Regions from separate parts of the Mesorhizobium sp. B2-2-3 genome, predicted to be linked through region 2. Evidence: predicted binding sites of a transcription regulator. Region 2 holds the regulator's gene; the other holds the start of a gene.
The links. The regulator PhoB, encoded in region 2, activates phosphate uptake and scavenging genes when phosphate is short. The targets are predictions, from matches to a motif close to TGTCATNNANCTGTCAT.
Positions count from the first base shown of each region.

Region 1: the regulator PhoB is predicted to act here: its motif matches at 1,808-1,824, upstream of FJ951_RS23970 (DUF1045 domain-containing protein).

Region 1 covers NZ_VFWC01000015.1:21,986-29,659, forward strand. The annotation lists gene FJ951_RS23965 (alpha-D-ribose 1-methylphosphonate 5-triphosphate diphosphatase) at 1-1,017, opposite strand, end outside; gene FJ951_RS23970 (DUF1045 domain-containing protein) at 1,062-1,769, opposite strand; gene iolB (5-deoxy-glucuronate isomerase) at 1,921-2,733, opposite strand; gene FJ951_RS23980 (DUF3329 domain-containing protein) at 2,738-2,956, opposite strand; gene iolE (myo-inosose-2 dehydratase) at 2,997-3,914, opposite strand; gene iolD (3D-(3,5/4)-trihydroxycyclohexane-1,2-dione acylhydrolase (decyclizing)) at 4,059-5,909, opposite strand; gene iolC (5-dehydro-2-deoxygluconokinase) at 5,944-7,674, opposite strand, start outside.
Region 2 covers NZ_VFWC01000017.1:27,150-34,823, forward strand. The annotation lists gene pstS (phosphate ABC transporter substrate-binding protein PstS) at 1-645, shown strand, start outside; gene pstC (phosphate ABC transporter permease subunit PstC) at 711-1,700, shown strand; gene pstA (phosphate ABC transporter permease PstA) at 1,704-2,555, shown strand; gene pstB (phosphate ABC transporter ATP-binding protein PstB) at 2,552-3,355, shown strand; gene phoU (phosphate signaling complex protein PhoU) at 3,381-4,088, shown strand; gene phoB (phosphate regulon transcriptional regulator PhoB) at 4,108-4,797, shown strand; gene FJ951_RS25305 (ROK family protein) at 4,805-6,046, opposite strand; gene xylF (D-xylose ABC transporter substrate-binding protein) at 6,306-7,346, shown strand; gene FJ951_RS25315 (sugar ABC transporter permease) at 7,489-7,674, shown strand, end outside.

The DNA of each region.
Region 1 (7,674 bases), on a different contig from region 2:
GGCCTCGGCCGGGTTCTTGGACACCATTGCCACCGCCTGCGGCAGGGAAATGCTATCGACGACGTCGCCGAGAAAGAAGGCGGACTGGATCAGGCTGAAGGGGATGTAGTCGGACGACAATATGTCGAGCAGGCCGTCGCTGGCCAGCGTGCGCGCCGAGACGTTGCCCGAATGCGAGGCGCCCCGCATGACATTGGGCGCGCCCATCAGCACGCCGAGCCCTGCATCCTTCGAAGCCCTGGCGGCTTCCTCGGTGGTTGGGAATTCGGCAACGCGCACGCCTTGCTCGATGGCTTCGTCGACATGGCCCGTCGTCGCATCGTCATGGCTCGCAAGCACGATGCCGCGCTCGTGGCAGGCGGCGGCGATGAAGACGCGGTTCGCCCCCGAATTCCGTGCCGATTCGCCCATCCGCTTCTCACAGAATTTCTGGAAATCGCGATCGGTCAGCTTCAGCTTGCGTTGATAGTAGTAGGCATAGGTTTCGAGGTTGACGAACTGGCGCTGGCCTGGCGCATGGTCCATCAGCGAGGCGAGCTTCACCCGTTCGTCCGTCTCGAAATTGGCGAAGGCCCTGAGGCAATCCGGCGCCGAGACCTCGCAGCGTAGATGGATGAAATGGTCGGCCCGCAATCGATCCATCCGCAGGCTGTCCTCGATCGCATCGGCGAGCTTGCGGATGTCGGCGGCGTTGAGATCGGCATCCTCGTCCATGCCGACACGCAAGGCATCGAGCACGGTGGTAATGCCGGCGGTCGCCACTTGCGCGTCATGGGCGAGCACGGCGGCGATCGGGTTCCACCGCACCTTCGGCCGCGGCGCATAGTGGCCTTCCAGGTGATCGGTGTGCAGCTCGACCAGTCCCGGAATGATGAAGTCGCCAGCCATGTCCTCGCCGGCTCGCACGGCGCCGGCGGATATGTCGGCGATCAGACCGTCACGCATCACGAGCGAGCCGTCGATGATCTCGTCGGCAAGAACGATGCGGGCGTTGCTCAGAATGGTCTCGGCGGTCATTTCAGGCAGTCCTTGGTTTTTTCTGGCCTTTACGGCTTGTTGCTTCAGGCGGATTTTCTGGCCGGACGGCACCCGAGCGCGTGCTGGGAAAGCACCATGAACGGGGCGCCGGGTTCGGGCTCGATGAACAGCGTCAACCCGTCCACAGGCACCGGCTGGCGCAGCACCTCGGCGAACAGACCCTCGATTGCCAGGCGAAGACGAGGGCTTTCCTGTGGCCCGGCCCTGCCGGACAGCGTCATGTGAAAGCGGAAGCTCTCGAAGACGTAAGGATAGCCCCATTGGCAGAGATTGCGGAATTCGCCCGGCTTCAGCGAGTCCGGACTGCGCCGCTCGATCTCGGCCTCCGTCAACGGCGCGCGAAAGCGGTCGAAATCGCGCACCACATCATCGGCGAAGCGATTGAGCGGAGGCAATGCCGCCTCCGGCACCAGCGCGAAGAAACCGTCGATCTGGCTGACGACGAGACGGGGGATCATCACAACGGGCGTCGCCTCGGCAAAGGCGTCGAGCGCTGCGCGCAACGAGGCTTCGGTTTCGTTGGCCGCTAACCGGAAAGGGGCTTTCAGCGTTGCGTGAAAACCATAGCGCCGTGCCGATGCGGTGTGGAAGGCGACTTCCGCCGCCGACAAATCGCCCACCGCCTCCACCGGTCGCGTCGCGGCGCCGAACGGGTCACGGCCCAGCCAGTTGGCGGCGATCCGCGCCAATTTTTCGTCCTGTCGGGGGGTGAAGTAGATGGCGTAGCGCATCGAAAATCCTCGTCAGCCCGTTGCCATAGGTGATTTCCATGACGGATTGACGAAGCTTTGAAGGGTTTTCGAAGGCAAATCGACCCCGCCGGTCCTTAGCCGACGATTTTTCTGATCTGGACCAACAGGTTCAGCCGTGAACGCGCAACGGTCAGGCCTTCGTCAGCCATTCGTGCTCGGGCGCATTGTGGAATTTCCACGTCCGCTTCGGGCCGGCCATGACGTTGAGATAGTAGAGGTCGTAGCCATGACAAGCCGCGCAGGGGTGATAGCCCCTGGGCACCAGCACGACGTCGCCGTCCTCGATCGCCATCGCCTCGTCCAGCGCGCGGGAGCCGTCCTTGTCGGCGTCGGTATAGACCCGCTGGAAAGCAAAGCCCTGCGGCGGGTTGAGGCGGTGATAATAGGTTTCCTCGAGATAGGATTCATTAGGCAGATTGTCCTGGTCGTGCTTGTGCGGCGGATAGCTCGACGTATGGCCGCCGGGCGTGATGACCTCGACCACCAGCAGCGAATCGGCCGGCTTGCCCTCGGGCAGGATGTTGGTGACGTAGCGCGTATTGGTGCCCTTGCCGCGCACCTCCTGGCCGAGGTCGTCAGGCCCGATGACGCGAACCGGCAGGCCGCCGCTCAATCCCGGCGCCGAGCAGACCGCCAGTTCCAGTCCGCTATCAGCCGTCACCGACCAGTCCGATCCCTGCGGCACATAGACCGACCATGGTTTGCCTTCGAAGGGCGACATGCGCTGGCCAAGCAGGCCGAGATCCTTGCCGCCGGCCGTGACCGTGCCCTTGCCGGTGACGAACACCAGGCAGACTTCGCGATCGTCCGTTGTTCCCGAAGCCGTTTGCCCTGATTTCAGCCGATGCAGGTCGAACCCGACATAGGTCCACCCGGCGCTTTGCGGGGTGACATGCGCGACACGGCCATGGCCCTTGTCGGCTTTGACCAGCAGCTTCGACATCCGGTTACTCCTTCGGTTCGACTTCGGCGGGCGCCTTGTTCTCGTCGGCCGGCTTGTAGAGATAAAAAAACTGCCAGACGCCATAGCCGGCGAAGCCCAGGGCGATCACGCCCCAGAACGGCGTGCCGCTCGCGAATTCGATGATCGACCAGATGACGCAGACCGCGACGACGGCGACACGCCGCCATAGGGGCCGGAAGAAGGGGTGCTCGGAATCTTTCATCGCGGCAACCTACAGCAAGCCCGGCCTGGCGAGAACCCGATCAGACATCGGGGAAGCCCTGGGTCTCGACCGTGTAGCCGGCCGCCGTCATCACCCGCATCAACTCCTTGTGGCCCACCTGCGCCATCTTGAGCGGCGGGTTCTTCTTCGGGTCCTGTTCGGCCTCGACCACGAACCAGCCTTCATAGCCATGGTCGGCGAAACGCTGCACGATGGCGCCGAAATCCAGCGAGCCGTCGCCCGGCACGGTGAAGGCGCCGAGAGCCACCGCATCGAGGAAGGACTGCCTCGTGCGGTCGAGCTTCTCGATCACACCCATGCGTACGTCCTTCACATGCACATGGCTGATGCGCTTGTGGTGATTGTCGATGGCGCGCAGCACATCGCCGCCGGCAAAGGCCAGATGTCCAGCGTCAAACAGCAGCGGAATGCCCGCTCCGGAATGGCGCATGAAGGCGTCGAGCTCCGCCTCGGTCTCGACCACCGCCGCCATATGGTGATGATAGGAAAGCGGCATGCCTTGCTCGGCGCACCATTCGCCGAATTCGGTCAGGCGCCTGGCATAGGCCTTCATCTCGTCGCTCGAGAGTTTCGGCTTGGTGGCGAGCGGCTTCGAGCGGTCGCCCTGGATCGAACGGCCAACCTCGCCATAGACGATGCAAGGCGCGTTGACCGCCTTGAACAGGTCGACCATCGGCTGGATGCGATCCTTGTTCTTGCTCATCTCCTCGTCGACCAGCGTGCCCGAGAACCAGCCGCCGCACAGTGTGACGTCAGCCGCCTTCAGGATCGGCAGCATCACCTTGGGGTCCTTGGGAAAGCGCCGTCCCATCTCCATGCCGGTGAAGCCGGCCGAACGCGACTGGCGTAGGCACTCCTCCAACGACACCTCGTCGCTGAGTTCCGCAAGATCGTCGTTCCACCACGCGATGGGGGACATGCCCAGTTTGGCTTTCAAGTCGTCACTCCGGTTCTTGTTCACCCTCCCCCTTGTGGGGAGGGTCGCTGCGAAGCAGCGGGGTGGGGGTGCGGCGCCAGACCCCACCCGGACCTTCGGTCCGACCTCCCCACAAGGAGAGATAGGGGGTGGGCAGCGCCGAGATCAATCGCCGACGCTCTGCATCCGCCGTTTTTCATCATAGACCTTGCGCGCCGCGTTCACTTGGCTGCGCTCGGAGACTTCCGGCACCGCCACGTCCCACCAGTGGCCGCCGGCATCGGTGGAGACCAGCGGATCGGTGTCGATGACCAGTACCGTGGTGCGGTCGTTGCCTTTCGCCTGAGCCAGCGCCGTCTCCAGCCCTGCGATCGACGAAACCTTCTCGGCGATCGCCCCCATGCTCGCGGCGTGCGCGGCAAAGTCGACGTCGGGCAGCACCTCGTGGCGCGCATCCTTCAGGAGATTGTTGAAGTTGGCGCCGCCGATCGCCATCTGCAGCCGGTTGATGCAGCCAAAACCCCTGTTGTCGAGCAGCACGATGGTCAGCTTCAGGCCGAGCATCACCGAGGTGGCGATCTCGGAATTGAGCATCAGGTAGGAGCCGTCGCCGATCATGACGACGACCTCTTCCCCGGGCTTGGCCATCTTGGTGCCGAGCCCGCCGGCAATCTCGTAACCCATGGTCGAGAAGCCGTATTCGGCATGATACGAGCCGGGCGCGCCGGCCTGCCAAAGCTTGTGCAATTCGCCCGGCAGCCCGCCGGCGGCGTTGAGCAGCGTCACGCCGGAGCCCATGGCGCGTTGCACGGCGCCGATCACCTGCGCGTCGGAAGGGTAGGCGGCATTGGTCGACGCAGTCACCTTGGCGGCTTCGGCCTGCCATTCCTTCTTGCCGGCTGCCGCATTGTCGGTCCAGGCGGATGGCACCTTCCAGCCTTTCAGCGCGGCACCGAGTTCGGCCAAGCCTTCGGCCGCGTCGGCGACCAGCGGCGATGCCCGATGCTTGCCTGCATCGAAAGGCTGCACATTCAAGCCGATGATGGTTTTGCCCGAATTCTTGAACAGCGCCCAGGAGCCGGTGGTGAAATCCTGCAGGCGCGTGCCGATGGCGAGCACGACATCGGCCTCTTCCGCCAGCCGGTTGGCGGCCGACGTGCCGGTGACGCCGACCGCCGCCATGTTGAGCGGATGATCGTCCGGCAGCGAGGATTTGCCGCCTTGCGTTTCGCAGACCGGAATGCCGACGGCTTCGACGAATTTCGCCAGTTCGTCCGAGGCCTGAGAATAGAGCACGCCGCCGCCGGCGATCACCAGCGGCTTGCTGGCGCTCTTCAGCGCCGCAACCGCGGCCGCCAATTCAGCCCGATCCGGGCGCGGCCGGCGCTGGCGCCAGACCCGTTCGGCAAAGAAGCTCTCGGGATAGTCATAGGCCTCGGCCTGCACGTCCTGGCAGAGCGACAAGGTCACCGGCCCGCATTCGGCCGGATCGGTCAGCACGGCCAAGGCGCGGTTCAGCGCCGGGATGATCTGCTCCGGCCGCGTGATACGGTCGAAATAGCGCGACACCGGACGGAAGCAGTCATTGACCGTCGCCGTGCCGTCGGAAAAATCCTCGGCCTGCTGCAGCACCGGATCGGGAACGCGGTTGGCGAAGACGTCACCCGGCAGAAACAGGACAGGCAACCTGTTTACATGCGCAAGTGCCGCCGCCGTCACCATGTTGAGCGCGCCGGGCCCGATCGAAGAGGTGGCGGCCATGAAGCGGCGACGGAAATTGGCCTTGCCATAGGCGATCGCCGCATGCGCCATCGCCTGTTCATTGTGGGCGCGGAAGGTCGGCAGTTCGTCGCGCACCTGGTAGAGCGCCTCGCCGATGCCGGCAACATTGCCGTGGCCGAAGATGGCCCAGACGCCGCCGAAAATCGGTACCTTTGCGCCGTCGATCTCGGCCTTCTGTTTGCTCAGGAAACGGGTCAGCGCCTGCGCCATCGTCAGGCGGATTGTCTTGCTCATTGGTTTCCTCCGCAGTCCCTGTGCCCGTGCCTTCTTATGCTGCTTTGCGGCCGCGCGCGGCAAGCCATGCCTCGGTCAGCTGCTCGAAGCGCGATGCCATGTCGGCAATCGCTTCGTCGTCCGACATCTTGCCGGAAAGCCATTGTTCGGCGGCGTTGATGAAGATGGTGCGGCCGACCGCGAAACCCTTCACGATAGGCGCCTTGGCCGTCGCTGCGAAGGCGGCCTCCAACTCGTCCTGCGGCGCCTCCAGGCCGAGCAGCACGACTCCGCGGCACCAGGGGTCGTTCTTCAGGATCATGGCCTCGATCTTCGTCCACGCGCCTGCGGATGCCTGCGGTTCGAGCTTCCACCAATCCGGCTTGATGCCGAGCGCATAGAGTTCCTCAAGCGCACGCGGGATGGTCGTGTCGTCGAGCTTGCCGTGCTTGCCGGCGATGATCTCGATGAGAAGCTCCCTCCCCACTTTCCGCGCGGCCTCGAACAGGGAGCGTAACTTCTGCTGCTGTTCCTCTTTCAAGCCCGGCGGATCGTCGGGATGATAGAAGCACAGGCATTTGATGCAGTGGTCGACCGGCCATTCGGTGAGCTGCGAGCCGATGTCCTGCGAGAATTCGAAACGCAGCGGCCGCGAGCCCGGCAGTTCCACCGGTCGCCCGAGCCAGGCGAAGGGATGCTTGGCGAATTCGAACATCGCCTCGCGGCCATGTCTCTCGTCGAGCAGCATGCCGTATCCGTCGCGCCCGGCGGCGACCTTTGCCGCCGCTTTCACCGTCAGCACCTTGAAATCCTCGATGCGCGACGCGTCAGCGCCGGTCTTGGCCGCCACGTCCTCGAGCTGCACCCGGTGGTCGCAGGCGAATGCCATCAGCGAGGGAATGTCGTGCCGGCGCGTCGTTGCCCAATGGATGTGGTTGATCGCCTCGTCCTTGCGCAAGGCCAGATGCCTGCTGCCGTGCTCGAGGAAGAACTGCAATTCCTCGAAGGTCGGATATTCCGGCGCGCACAACAGCCGCGACACGGCGAAGGCGCCGCAGGCATTGGCCCAGGTCGCCGCCGTGGCAAGGCTTTCGCCGCCCAGCCAGCCGCGCAGGAAGCCCGACATGAAGGCATCGCCGGCGCCAAGCACGTTGTAGATCTCGATCGGAAAACCCTTGCCGACCACGCCGTCCTCGAGATCGTCGCTGATAGGCCCGTCATAGACGATGCAACCCATGGCGCCGCGCTTCAAGACGATGGTGGCCGGGGACAGCGAACGGATCGTCTTCAGGGCGCTCAGGCAGTCGTCGGCGCCCGAGGCGATCATGATCTCTTCCTCGGTGCCCACGACGAGGTCGCAATCGGGCAGCACCGTCTTCAACTGCGCCGAGACGCGGTCGGACTTGACGTAGCGCTCAAAACCCTCGGCGTGGCCGGCCAGGCCCCAGAGGTTCGGCCGGTAGTCGATGTCGAACACGACCTTGCCGCCCTTGGCCTTCATGATGCGGATCGCCTTGCGCTGGGCGGCATCGCTGTTGGGCCGGGAAAAATGTGTGCCGGTGACGACGACCGCGCGAGCCGAGGAAATAAACGCCTCGTCGATGTCCTCCTCGGCCAGCGCCATGTCGGCGCAGTCGGAGCGGTAGAAGATCATCGGCGAAACGCCTTCGCTCTCGACCGAAAGCAGCACCAGCGCGGTCAATCGCTCCTTGTCGGTCGTCAGCCCGTCGGTGTTGACGCCTTCGCGCTTCAATTGTTCACGGATGAAGCGGCCCATCTGCTCGTC
Region 2 (7,674 bases):
GACGCGGCGATCGCCAAGCTCAATCCCGACGTCAAGCTTCCCGACCAGGCGATCGCCGTCGTGCATCGCTCCGACGGTTCGGGCACCACGTTCAACTTCAGCTACTACCTGGCCGACGTCAGCGCCGACTGGAAGTCGAAGGTCGGCGTCAACACCGCGCTCGAATGGCCGGTTGGCATCGGCGCCAAGGGCAATGAAGGCGTCGCCAACAACGTCTCGCAGACCGGTGGCTCGATCGGCTATGTCGAATACGCCTACGCCAAGCAGAACAAGTTGACCTATGCCGACATGATCAACAAGGACGGCAAGAAGGTCGAGCCGACGGCGGCGGCGTTCTCGGCGGCGGCGGCCAATGCCGACTGGAGCTCGCAGCCTGGTTACGGCGTCATCCTGGCCAACCAGCCGGGCGCCGAATCCTGGCCGATGACGTCGGCGACCTGGATCCTGGTCTACAAGAAGCCCGGCGACGTGGCGGCGACCGGTGAAGCGCTCAAGTTCTTCGCCTGGTCCTACGCCAAGGGCGACGACATGGCCGGGGCGCTGGACTACGTTCCGATCCCCGACGCGGTCGTCAAGAGCGTCGAGGACATGTGGGCCAAGGACATCGTCGGCGAAGACGGCAAGCCGCTCTATTCCGCCATGTAATCCCTGCTGAACGAGGAGGGCGCTTCACGGCGCCCTCCCTGTCTTCCTTGAAACGCGAGGGCCAGATGACCGCCGTCTCCGAAGCCATGCCATCGTCGGCCGCCATGCGGGCCAGGGAAGCGACGGTCCGACGCTTCGCGCTCACCGATACGATTTTCCGGACGGCGACACGCTTTTCCGCCATCCTCGTCCTGCTCATCCTCGGCGGCGTGGCGATTTCGCTGTTTGCCGGCTCGTGGGAAGCGCTGTCGAAATTCGGGTTCTCCTTCCTGACGACCGAATCGTGGAACCCGGTCACCGAGAATTTCGGAGCGCTGGCCCCGATCTACGGAACCATCGTCACCGCCGCCATCGCCATCCTGATCGCCGTTCCCATCGGCATCGGCATCGCCATCTTCCTTACCGAACTCTGCCCGCGGCCACTCCGGCGCCCCATCGGCATCGCCGTCGAGCTGCTTGCCGGCATACCCTCCATCATCTACGGCATCTGGGGCCTGTTCGTGTTCGCGCCGTTCCTGCAGACGACGGTGCAGCCCTTCATCATCAAGCTTTTCCACGACGTGCCGGGACTCTCCAGCCTGTTTGCCGGCCCGCCCTACGGCATCGGCCTTCTGACCTCGGCGCTGATCCTTGCCATCATGGTCCTGCCCTTCATCACCTCGATCACCAAGGATGTCTTCGACACGGTGCCGGCGGTGCTGAAGGAATCGGCCTACGGCATCGGCTGCACGACCTGGGAGGTCACGCGCCGCGTCGTCATCCCCTATACCCGCGTCGGCATCATGGGCGGCGTCATGCTCGGCCTCGGCCGCGCGCTCGGCGAAACCATGGCGGTAACCTTCGTCATCGGCAACGCCCACCGCATCAGCGCCTCGCTGTTCGCGCCCGGCACGACGATCTCGGCGACCATCGCCAACGAGTTCACCGAAGCCGACGGCGATCTCTATACGTCTTCGCTGGTGGCGCTCGGCCTGATCCTGTTCGTCATCACTTTCCTGATCCTTGCCCTTGCGCGCTACATGCTGCTGCGCATGGACAGCCGCACGGGAGCCTGACCGATGTCGACGGCCACATCGCTTCACAATCGACGCAAGCGCAGGAATGCCGTGATGATGACGCTATGCGTCGCGGCGGCGGGCATCGGCCTGGCCTGGCTGGCGCTGATCCTCGGCGCACTGCTCTATAAGGGCCTGTCGGGTGTTTCGCTCTCTGTGTTCACCGAAATGACACCGCCGCCCGGCGATGCCGGCGGCCTGCTCAATGCCATCTACGGCAGTATCATGATGACAGTCATCGCCGTCATCGTCGGCACGCCGATCGGTGTCCTCGCTGGGACCTACATGGCCGAATATGGCCGCTTCTCGCGCCTCACCACCGTCGTGCGCTTCATCAACGACATCCTGCTGTCGGCACCCTCGATCATCGTCGGCCTGTTCGTCTACGAGCTGCTGGTGCGGCCGATGGGACATTTCTCGGCGATTGCCGGTGCCGTCGCACTGGCCATCCTGGTCATCCCGGTCGTCGTTCGCACCACGGAGGACATGCTCAACCTGGTGCCGAACGCCCTGCGCGAGGCCGGCGCCGCGATCGGCGCGCCGCGCTGGGTGGTCATCCGCTCGGTCGCCTACCGTGCGGCGCTGTCGGGCATCGTCACCGGCATATTGCTGGCCATCGCCCGCATTTCCGGCGAGACGGCGCCGCTGCTCTTCACGGCACTCAACAACCAGTTCTGGTCGAGTAATCTCAATGCGCCGATGGCCAGCCTGCCCGTCACCATCTTCCAGTTCGCTCTCAGCCCCTACGAGGAATGGCAGCAGCTGGCGTGGACCGGCGCACTCATAATCACCCTTACGGTTCTCGGGCTGAGCATCTTCGCCCGCAGCCTTACCGGACGCAGAGAGGACAGATGAAACCGATGTTGTCCACCGAGTTGAATACGCCCGAAGTCGCGGTCGAGAAAGCCAAGATCGAGGTCAAGGGCCTCAATTTCTACTATGGCCAGTCGAAGGCGCTGAAGGATATCAGCCTGTCGCTGCCCGAGCGCAGCGTCACCGCCTTCATCGGGCCTTCGGGCTGCGGGAAGTCGACGCTGCTGCGCGTCTTCAACCGCATCTACGAGCTTTACCCGAGGCAGAGCGCCGAGGGCCAAGTGCTGCTCGACGGCCAGAATATCCTCGACCGTTCGCAGGATCTCAACCTGCTCAGGACCAAGATCGGCATGGTGTTCCAGAAGCCGACGCCGTTCCCGATGTCGATCTACGAGAACATCGCCTTCGGCGTCAGGCTCTATGAGAAGCTCAGCAAGGCGGAGATGGACGGCCGTGTCGAGCAGGCGCTGAAGCGCGCGGCACTGTGGAGCGAGGTCAAGGACAAGCTCAACGCCAGCGGCCTCAGCCTTTCGGGCGGCCAGCAGCAGCGCCTCTGCATCGCCCGCACGGTGGCGGTGAAGCCGGAGGTCATCCTGCTCGACGAGCCTGCCTCGGCGCTCGATCCGCTGTCGACCGCCAAGATCGAGGAGCTGATCGACGAGTTGCAGGCCGATTATACGATCGTCATCGTCACCCACAACATGCAGCAGGCGGCGCGCGTGTCGAAGCAGACCGCCTTCATGTATCTGGGCGAGCTGGTCGAGTTCGACCGCACCGAGAAGATCTTCACGTCGCCCCGCGAGAAGCGCACGCAGGACTATATCACCGGCCGCTTCGGCTGATCCCAGGCATACGAGGACCAAGATCATGGCCGAACACACAGTCGCAGCCTTTGACGAAGATCTCGGACAGATCAGCAGGCTGATCCGCGACATGGGCGATCTCGCCTCATCGATGGTCGGCGGCGCGACCAAGGCGCTCCTGAATTCCGACAACGCGCTCGCCCAGCGCGTCGTCTCCGACGACGCGATCATGGATGCGCGCCAGCGCGAACTCGACGACCGCGCCATCACCCTGATCGCCAAGCGGCAGCCCATGGCGGACGATCTGCGCCATGTCGTCGGCTCGATCCGCATGGCGGGCGATCTCGAACGCATCGGCGATCTCGCCAAGAACATCGCCAAGCGCGTCGGCACCGTCGGCCTTGCCGCCACGCCGCGCGACCTGTCGCACTCCATCGACGCCATGGCGCAGCTTGTGCTGATCCAGGTCCAAGGCGTGATCGAGGAGTATGCGGCGCGCGATGCCGCGGCACTTGCCAAGCTGCGCGCCGACGATGAACGCATCGACGTCAAATACACGTCGGTCTTCCGCGAGCTGCTGACCTACATGATGGAGGATCCGCGCAACATCACCGCCTGCACGCATCTTTTGTTCTGCGCCAAGAATCTCGAGCGCATCGGCGATCACGTGACCAACATTGCCGAAAATGCCTATTATGTGCTGACCGGCACGCAATTGCCCGCCAATCGCCCGAAGCAGGACGAGACGGCGATGTCGGCGCCAGCGGCTTGACGGCAGGGGTGACCAGTCGATGATCGCGCCACGCATCATGGTGGTGGAGGACGAGGAGCCGCTGGGTGTGCTGCTCCGTTACAATCTGGAATCGGAGGGTTATCAGGTAGAGGTGGTGACGCGCGGCGACGAAGCCGAGATCCGCTTGCAGGAGAATGTCCCTGACCTTCTTGTGCTCGACTGGATGGTGCCGGCGGTGTCCGGCATCGAGCTCTGCCGCCGTCTCCGCATGCGGCCCGAGACCGAGCGGCTGCCGATCATCATGCTGACGGCGCGCGGCGAGGAAAGCGACCGGGTGCGCGGTCTCTCCACCGGCGCCGACGACTATCTGGTCAAGCCGTTCTCAACGCCGGAATTCATGGCACGCGTCAAGGCGCTGCTGCGCCGCGCCAAGCCCGAAGTTCTGTCCAGCGTGCTCAAGGTCGGCGACATCGTGCTCGACCGTGAATCGCACCGGGTCTACCGCAAGAAAAGCGAGATCCGGCTCGGGCCGACCGAGTTCCGCCTGCTCGAATTCATGATGCGACATCCCGGCCGCGTGTTCTCGCGCAGCCAACTGCTCGACAATGTCTGGGGCGAAACGATCTATATCGACGAGCGCACCGTGGACGTGCATGTCGGCCGGCTGCGCAAGGCGGTCAACAATGGCCGCATGCCTGACGTGATCCGCACCATTCGGGGCGCGGGGTATGCGATTCGCGAAGACTAGGGATATGTCACGCAACGTTCTCGCCCACGCCTGATTTCGCCTGTGCCCCCGGCGCGAAAATCTCCTGGTCGACGAAGGTCAGCGCGCGCATGGCGCAGCCCTCGCGGATCAGTGGCAGTTCGTTCGGCTCGGTGTCGAAGGAAATCGATTTCGAGTGCTGGCCGCCGGCGGTCTGGGCAATGGCCTCGCGCAGAGCCGGCTCGATCAGGTCGAAGGCGGCGGCGCTGACGCCGACCATGGCGACCGGCGCCGGATCGATCAGCGCGAACAGGCTGCCAAGGCCGTAACCCAGCGCCTCGCCGGCCTTGCGGTAGGCTTCGCGCTCCGGCCCGTCCTTTTCGCGCGCCGAGGCCGCCAGGGTGCGCATGTCGGCGTCGCTGACGTCGACGGGCTCGGTGTCCTCGCCAAGCTGCCTCGCGTTGCGCCAGATGGCATAGTTGCCGGCATAGGCCTCGACGCAGCCGCGCCGCCCGCAGCGGCAGAGCGCCCCGCCGGGGCGATGGATCATGTGGCCGAACTCGCCTCCGGATGAATGGGTGCCGGTGAACAGTTCACCCTTCAGCACCAAGCCCATGCCGATGCCGTGCGACAAAAGGATGGCGATGAAGTCGTCGCGGTAGCGCTGGGGATCGCGCCAGCGCAGCGCCACCGCCATCATGTTGCAATCGTTCTCCATGGTGGCGGGAATGCCGAACTCGGCCTCCAGTATGTCGGCGAAGGCGATGTCGGTCTGCGGCGTGATCGGCGACCACAGCATGGTGCGCGCATCCGTGTCGGTGATGCCCTGGATCGCCAGCGCGATACGGGCGATGCTGCCGACGTCGAGGTCGGGATCCTCGAACCGCCGCCTGACGATGGCCACGCATTCGCCGATCAGCGCCTCGCGCGACAGGGTGAGCGTGTCCAGCCGGCGCTGCTCTTCAGATATCACCTGGCCGGCATAGTCGATGACGGCGACGGAGAGAAAATTCAGCGACAGCACCACGGTCATCACCGCCGCGGCTTCAGGGTTGAGGCTGAGGCCGACCTGCGGCCGGCCGCGTTTCAGCGCACCGGCCTCGCTCGGCTTGCTCTGCGCCAGGATGCCTTCGCCAATCAGGTCGGAGGAGATCGCCGATATGGTGGAATGGCTGAGCCCGGTGGTCGCGGCAATCTCGGTGCGCGAGGGCTGCCCGGCACGGCGCACGGCCGCGATCACCATTGCCCGGTTGCGTCGGCGCAAATCGTCGTGGCGGATTCCGACCGACATGTTTCTCGCATCCTCCCCGTCGCCGCGTTCTCTCCCCAGGATCCCGACGACCGTCAAATACTGGCAGAACCGGCCTTGGCTGTCATTATTTATTCCGGAGCTCGAAAAAAATTCACGAGGACATCAAAATACATCAGAATCGACGTTGACAGCGTTCCGACGATGGACCAGTGTTTTTTCGAGGCTCGAAAAAATAGAGCCTTTGTGCCGGCCTACGGGCCTGTTTGGTCGCGCCATACGCGGCGCAGGGAGGATTAAGATGAAGAGATTCACAGCCGCCATCCTGGCGGGTGTCGCCATGTCGCTGACGCTCGCGTCGGTCGCGCAGGCGAAGGACAAGGTCATCGGCGTTTCCTGGTCGAACTTCCAGGAAGAGCGCTGGAAGACCGACGAGGCCGCCATGAAGAAGGCGATCGAAGCCGCCGGCGACAAGTATATTTCCGCCGACGCCCAGTCCAATCCCGGCAAGCAGCTCACCGACGTCGAGAGCCTGATCTCCCAGGGCGCCAATTCGCTGATCATCCTGGCGCAGGACGCCTCCGCCATCGGCCCGGCGGTGCAGAAGGCGCTCGACGAAGGCATTCCGGTCGTCGGCTATGACCGCCTGATCGAGAACAAGGACGTCTTCTATCTGACCTTCGACAACAAGGAAGTCGGCCGCATGCAGGCCCGCGAAGTGTTCAAGGTGAAGCCGGAAGGCAACTACGTCTTCATCAAGGGCTCGGGTGCCGATCCGAATGCCGATTTCCTGTTCTCGGGCTCCATGGAAGTGCTCAAGGACGCCATCGACAGCGGCAAGATCAAGAATGTCGGCGAAGCCTATACGGATGGCTGGCTGCCGGCCAATGCGCAGAAGAACATGGAGCAGTTCCTGACCGCCAACGACAACAAGGTCGACGCGGTCGTCGCGGCCAATGACGGCACTGCCGGCGGCGTCGTCGCGGCGCTGACGGCTCAAGGCCTGGCCGGTACCGTTCCGGTCTCGGGCCAGGACGGCGACCACGCGGCGCTGAACCGCATCGCGCTCGGCACGCAGACCGTGTCGGTGTGGAAGGACGCGCGTGAACTCGGCAAGAATGCCGCCGAGATCGCCTCGCAGCTGGCCGACGGCAAGAAGATGACCGATATCGCCGGCGTCAAGGACTTCACAACGCCCGGTGGGAACACCGTCAAATCGCTGTTCCTGACCCCGGTTGCGATCACCAAGGACAATCTCAACGTCGTCATCGACGCCGGCTGGATCAAGAAAGACGAGGTCTGTGCCGGCGTCGCGGCGGGCAGCGTAGCGGCCTGCAACTGATCTTCCATTTCATGCGATGAACGCCGCGGCTGCCAAGCCGCGGCGTTTTTTCAAGAAAATTTGTTTTTCCGCCCCGGGCGGGTAACTTCTAGGCTGGCTTCCGGCATCCCGCATCGGACGGGCAGGCCGGCGGGAGAAAATCATGACCGATACGACGTCCAACCCGCAGGCCGACACCGCGCGTGCGTCGGAACTCGGCGCCGTCGCCCGGTTCCTTAAGGCGACCGAGATCGACACGCGCATGCTCGGCATGATCGGCGCGCTGCTGCTGATCTGGATCGGGTTGCATGTCTTGTCCAGCCTGCGTCTCGGCGTCAATCCGCTCGAT